DNA from 2 places in the Alkalihalobacillus sp. NPDC127517 genome. Region 2 is predicted to be linked to the other one. Evidence: predicted binding sites of a transcription regulator. Region 2 holds the regulator's gene; the other holds the start of a gene.
The links. Region 2 encodes LexA, which represses DNA repair genes until DNA is damaged. Its sites were predicted from a motif close to CGAACATATGTTCG; they were not measured.
Positions count from the first base shown of each region.

Region 1: a site for LexA is predicted at 1,542-1,555, ahead of ACQKKO_RS15765 (YolD-like family protein). Genes of this name have one in related genera too.

Region 1 is NZ_JBNNQX010000011.1:95,593-99,020, forward strand. It holds gene ACQKKO_RS15750 (hypothetical protein) at 1-70, opposite strand, end outside; gene ACQKKO_RS15755 (helix-turn-helix domain-containing protein) at 317-511, shown strand; gene ACQKKO_RS15760 (hypothetical protein) at 821-1,471, shown strand; gene ACQKKO_RS15765 (YolD-like family protein) at 1,596-1,964, shown strand; gene ACQKKO_RS15770 (hypothetical protein) at 2,007-2,690, opposite strand; gene ACQKKO_RS15775 (hypothetical protein) at 2,692-3,428, opposite strand, start outside.
Region 2 is NZ_JBNNQX010000010.1:130,507-133,934, reverse strand. It holds gene ACQKKO_RS14980 (DUF896 domain-containing protein) at 1-4, opposite strand, end outside; gene ACQKKO_RS14975 (YneB family resolvase-like protein) at 91-768, opposite strand; gene ACQKKO_RS14970 (hypothetical protein) at 749-979, opposite strand; gene lexA (transcriptional repressor LexA) at 1,131-1,760, shown strand; gene ACQKKO_RS14960 (carbohydrate ABC transporter permease) at 1,967-2,854, opposite strand; gene ACQKKO_RS14955 (carbohydrate ABC transporter permease) at 2,841-3,428, opposite strand, start outside.

The DNA of each region.
Region 1 (3,428 bases), on a different contig from region 2:
CATGAAAGAGATTGTTTACGTACTTTCTAAATTCCTCATCGTATCTCACGGTTGGTCTATACATTCTCATTCTCTATCTCTTTCAATCCAATTAGTTCTAACAGGCATTGACGTTCCTCTTCCGTTAGGTAGATATCAGTGCTTTCAAGTAGCTCCATTGCCATTTCCTTTGTCATAGGTGTTTGCCCCCTTTAAATGTAAGGACGTCTTGTTGTCCTTTGATAAAGGCTATGGATCACTGCTTGTCCACTATGCACGTTTTTTGCCCTGAATAAAAAAACAAATCTTTGTCAATGCTTTTGATGAGGTGATGAGAATGTTTGGATTGGGGAAGAAACGAACAGAATTCGGTAAGATGTTAGATAGGAACAATATTTCGCAACAAGAGATGGCTCAGGCATCAGGTGTTAATCGGACCATCATTTCCAAGATGTGTAATGATGAAGAGTACAGACCGAAGATAGAAACCGAGGTTAAAATTAAGAAGGGACTTGAAAAGTTAAATTTATAATTGGAAACTTTATGTTGTCGCACACCGTAGAAAATAGTACGATTTACTTACTAAAGGCGGTGAAGTCCATGAGAGCTTTTTTTAAGATCTTAAGACTATTCGGCGATGCTAAGGCTGTAAGCAAAGGCACTTACCATAAACGAGTTGCCAGGAGAACGGTAGCAAGGCCTGCACATAGAGCAGTTAATAAGTCAGTAAGGAAAATGTTTAGATAATTAATGTCTATTTTTGTCGAAAGAGTATGACTAAAGCATTAAAACTTTTATAATAAATAACTGTGTTCATTACTTAATTAAAGGGGACTACATCATGAAAAAGATATTATTATCGTTAGGACTAATAAGTGTATTAGCTTTGGCCGCCTGTGGTGATAGCGATGAACCAACAACAAGCGAGCCCGCAGAAACCGAAGACATAACTGCCGATGCTGAGACAGATGAGGCTGCAGAAGAATCTAATATTATAGAAGCAGACTCTGATAACGATTGGGAAACACAAGTTGGAGAAACGAATGAGGATGGCACTATAAAACTGTTGGCTAGAAGCGAAGATCCAGTCGATATTGAAACAGGACCAATGACTCTCTCGTTTCCACAGGTTACTGTAAGCGAGGTTGTTGAATGGCCTGAGGAATTAGCGGAGTACTATGACTTCGAAGCTACTGGTATTATTCAGATTGATATGGAAATCTCAAATACAGAGGATGAAGATATTAATTTTTATATGGACCAAGCAACTATTACAACTAACACTGGCGAACAGTTAGAACCTGATTTACTGGCTAGCGATCATATTGGTGGAGAATTTTTAGGAGCAGTTAATAAAAGCGGAAGCATTCGCTATATGTTGCAAAATTCTGATCCAAACGAAGTTGAATGGGTACGTATTTTAATCGATGCCCCAAGTGACGAAAATTATAATTCTATCGGTAGCAGCATTGATATTCAAATTGATTTTTAACAAATTAAGGAATTATAAAGTTAAATCTGAGCCTCTTTCCCAATAGAGGTTCTTTTTTCTAGTTGTAATACGAACATTCATTCGCATATAATAAGAGCAAGATATCAGATCAGGAGTGTTTATGATGCCATCATTTGAAGAGATCGAAGAATATAAAACGTACTTACGTAGAGGGAATCTGACTTGGGAAGGTAGTCGGATGATGCTACCGGAACATAAAGAAGCTATTCGACTATCAAATGAGCGTGATTACCGCAAAGAAAAGCATGAATTGGATCCAAATGAGTTGCAGGAGATTGGTTATGTGGTTATGGATGCATTAAATCACACAAAAAGTGTGGTCATTAATTATTGGCGCGATTGGGAGTACCATAACGTGGTTTGCTGTATTGGATCTGTTTCGAGAGATCAGAAGCAAATTAAAGTGGAAATGGATGATGGGGAGATTGAATATATAGCAGTAGACTGCTTAAGAAGTATCCAGGTAATATAAAAAAGAGCCTTTTAAGCTCTTTTAAGTATTATGGAAACAATATTAAATTTCTTTATAAAGTATAGGTTTTAAATGCATTAATAGATCTAAGTCCTGCTCTGAAGTTTGATTTTGCATTATTACTACTGTTTTATTAGCTGTAATAGTAAAATCATAACTTTTCTTCTCAAACGTTAAAGCACAGTTCAAAGAACTAAGTTTCCCCGCTGCTTCTAGCCTACTATAATCTTCATTTAAATTAACATGATCACCAAAAAGAGCAACACTTTTTAATGAACCGTCATTAAAACCACTTATCCACCCTCCCCAAACATTCTCAGAATGTTTAACTAGATAAGGAAAATCAACATTTGATCTTGAAACCCTGAATTTATCACCAAATACTTTACTAAAACGTCTTACCCACCCATTAACTCCGCCTTTATCACCTTCAACTAGTAGTAACTTTTTCTCAGGATGATAATAAGCGTTCATATTCTTACTTTCAATAAATTGCTTAAATAAAATTTCTTGATCGTAAGCTCTTCCGGACTTCTTTTTTAACTTTTCATGGACTATTACATATTTTTGAAAACCTTCATAATAGTCTTTAGTTGTCAAAGTTAATAAACTGCTTGGTTGGTCGTTGCCTTCCAAAGGGAGTTGATCGTCATCAGAAGAATAACGACTATTTGGATTTGTAAAGTCTAAAAAACTTTCTACATCTAGAAAATGATAAGCTCTCACATTAGTCCCCCACTAAGGTCAAAAAATTCACGCTTGAATTTTGGAAATCTCTGAGTGAATTGGTGACACATATTATACTTTTGTTACTAATTGTAACAGAACTTGTGCCAAAAGTAACGGGTCTATTATAACTATATGAGAAATTAGAAATTGTTTTCATATCAACATTTTTAACAGCCAAACCTACAAAAGGATTTTTCTCTCCAAAAGATATTGTAAATTTGTAAGTGTTATCTGTATTTTTAGCACCAGTTATTTCTTTCACTCTATCCAGTATAGGTACTATTGTTTCATTTAAAAGGCTTGTAGCTTTTTCGTACGAGGCGTGAAAATCTCTAATACGCACTGTAAGATTACCTTTTAAATCTCCATTTGCATCCTCCATATCTGAGTAGCTAAAATATAAAGGTAAACCATTGAGATAAATTCTAAAAGTTTTGTCACTTACAATTTCTATTTCATCTACTTCATCAATAGCATCAAAATTACGTTTAATTTCCCTTATAACACTTTCATCAAAGCTGCCTACATAGTTAGCAATTATGTTCCAAGTGGAATTAGAATTTCTAAGAATAATAATTATTTTATTAACCCAAAGATTGAATTTCCTCCAATAATTATACAAGGTAGCTACTGTACCCAACACTCCTAATGTAAGGTTTAGAAATGTGAACCAATTAGACAGAATAAAAGAAAAACTATTGTAAACCAAAATTGAAATAACTACTACTGTTAATA
Region 2 (3,428 bases):
GCATGATGAACACTCACTTTCTAGATACAACTCAATTTGATCATTATGTTATCACGTAAGATAAAAACCTTCAACTTCACTGCTCAGAGGTTAATTGCTGGCATTAGACTCTACCTCTTTTTGTTTCATATACTCTTGATACCGGCGATGCACAGTTGCTTTTGACAAATTATATCCAAGCCCTTTTAATGTTGCAGAAATATCATAAAAAGCCAGTCCTCTTTCTCTTAAACGAATGATTTCTTGTAACGGAACATCCAAACGGTCTCGTCCGCCTCCGCCTAAGCTTGAAAAGTTCTGTTCAGGGTGGTAGCCATCTGCCATCGCTCGCTTCATCCCTCTACGGATCTTTAAATTATGAAGCTTTCTTTGATATTCCTCAACAATAGAAACAATACTTAAAACCATCTCATCAGCTTCTGATAGTTGCAACTGTTCATGATCCTGTAAAGTGAAGATATGGATACCAAATTTCTTTAGCTGATAGAGGAGTGCCATACGAGCATGTCCCCTAGCTAATCTTGTTTCGTCTTGTATTAATAAAATATCAAACGCTTTTTCTTTAGCTAGATCAAGAATCGTTAACATTTCTTCTCGATCAATTTCATACCCACTAGCTTTCTCTTTAATGGAACGAACAAGTGACCATTGCTTTTCTTTAACCATTGCGGCAAGTTCTTGCTCTTGTCTTTCAAGTGATGTTTGCTGCTCTTCTTTTTCCGTACTTACTCTACTATAAATAATGACCCTATTTGTCCGTTTTTCCATCACTTTTTACTCCATTACTAAATTTATACGCGTAATCCACATTTGCTGCTGGTACCCTTTCTACAACATTATCATATTGTTCGTCAACACGATCAACAATTTGCTGATCCATTTGGTCATTTGGAAGTAAAATCGTTATATACATAAGGCCTAATGTAATGATGGCTGCTCCAAGTAAAAAGAATTCCTGTCCTGTCCATTTCTTACTCATATCGCTCACCTCTAATAGAATGTTTGTTCGCCTTTTATATTAAAGGGAACATTCGTTTGTGTCAACTATCTTTTCAGAACTTATGTTTGCGTTACATATGTTCGTATGGTAGGATTTAAATACAAAGGAAACGTTAGAGGAGTGTAATAGAATGACAAAGCTTTCTAAACGTCAGGAAGAAATTCTTGGATTTATAAAAGTAGAAGTCCGCAAAAAAGGTTATCCACCTTCTGTACGTGAAATCGGCGAAGCAGTTGGGCTCGCATCAAGTTCTACAGTTCATGGTCATTTATCAAGACTTGAGAAAAAAGGCTACATCCGTCGCGATCCTACTAAACCTAGAGCAATTGAAGTACTAGATTTAGAAGAAATGGTAGGGGCTAGCGAAAATCCTAAGCGTCAAGCAAGCTATGCACCCATCATCGGTAAGGTTACCGCTGGTCTTCCTATTACTGCGATTGAAAGTATTGAAGATTACTTGCCTCTTCCAGAGCATATGACGGCTGATGACAATACATATGTGTTAGTAATTGAAGGGGAAAGTATGATTGAGGCTGGAATCTACGATGGTGACATGGTGATTGTTAGACAGCAGCAGACTGCTAATAACGGAGACATTATCGTTGCCATGACAGATGAAAATGAAGCAACGGTTAAACGCTTCTTTAAGGAAAAAGATCGAATTCGACTTCAACCTGAGAATGCATCAATGGAACCGATCATTCTTTCATCTGTTACGATTTTAGGAAAAGTGATTGGTGTCTTTCGGACGATTCATTAATTTTCTCATTAAACAAGCTGACCTCACTAGTCAGCTTGTTTTTTTGTCCTTGCCTCTTATTTTAGAAACGTTATATAATACGGTACGTGAAATTTTATTATTACTTGTTCTATCAGACAAGATGTTTTATTTGCTTATCCAATTCTTTAAAGACATGTAGCCAGGTTCTCCATTTGGAAAACCTGGCTCCTTGATTTGTATAGGGTTTACCCTTTCACACCTGTTAATGCAATTCCCTCAATGATTTGTCGTTGGGCAAATACATAAATGACGAGAACCGGAATAACAGAAATGGTTGCTCCTGCCATCATAAGTGGCCAGTTTGTCACATATAGTCCTTTAAATGTTGCTAGTAATAACGGTACCGTATATAAATCCTGATCACTTAAAAAGACTAACGGCTGGATAAAGTTGTTCCATATCCCGATAAACGAGAAGATCCCGAATGCTGCTAGAGCCGGTCTTACAAGTGGCAGAATGATTTTCCAATAAATATAAAGCGGGTTTGCTCCGTCCATAACAGCTGCTTCTTCCATCTCTTTTGGAATCCCCATAATAAATTGTCTGAGCAGGAAAACGCCAAAAGCGTTAAATAAAGCATTTGGTACGAGAATGGATAGGTGACTGTTCACCCAGCCGATCGTATCCATAATGATATATAAAGGGATTAGAGTCACTTGCATTGGAACCATCATGGTTGCTAGAAATGCGACAAATAAAAAGCGAGATCCTGGAAACTTAATCTTTGCAAATGCATATGCAGCCATTGAGCATGTGAGCAACTGACTAAATACAACAACAAATGAAATATAAAAGCTATTAAAATAAGCTCGACCAAACGGCATCGCACTTAATGAATCTGTGATATTACTCCACATAAATGGATCTGGAATCCAGACAGGTGGAACGGCAAAGATTTGCTCAAATGATTTTAAGCTACTTAATGCCATCCAAATAAATGGACCTGCCATCAAAAGTGATCCAATAATCAATGCAAGGTGGAGGACGATTTGAGATGGTCGTATTTTAGATTTCTTTATTTGACGCACTTGTTTTGGTGGTTGTTGTTCAATCGTTGTTTTACCTTCCTCCATCTTCATAGTGCACCCACTTTCTTGAGACTGAAAATTGAATCAGTGTGAACATCAGGATAATCATAAACAGTACCATAGCTGAAGCTGTACTTGGACCAAAAGCCGTCCGTCCAAAAGCCGTCTCATAAATATGATAAACAAGTGTATAACTCGCCTTACCTGGGCCCCCCTGAGTCATAACATAGGCTTGGTCGAATACTTGAAAGGAGCCAATTACTGACATAATGGCAACAAAAAACGTTGTTGGCGAGAGTAGTGGAAAGGTAATATGCAAGAATTTTTGAATCGATGACGCACCATCAATATCAGCTGCTTCGTAATAGCTACGAGAGATCCCTTGTAGTCCTGCTAAGAAAATAACCATGTTTGTTCCAAGTCCCCACCAAATACTTAAGCCTGCAATTGAGGGTAGAACTAAATTTCGATCCGTAAGCCAATTCGGCCCGTCAATTCCAATCATCGCTAGAAGCTGGTTAATGAGTCCAATGTCTCCGTTTAGTAACCACATCCAGATCACACCGATTGAAACGGAGCTAGTTACCACAGGCATAAAGAAAAAGACACGATAAACGGT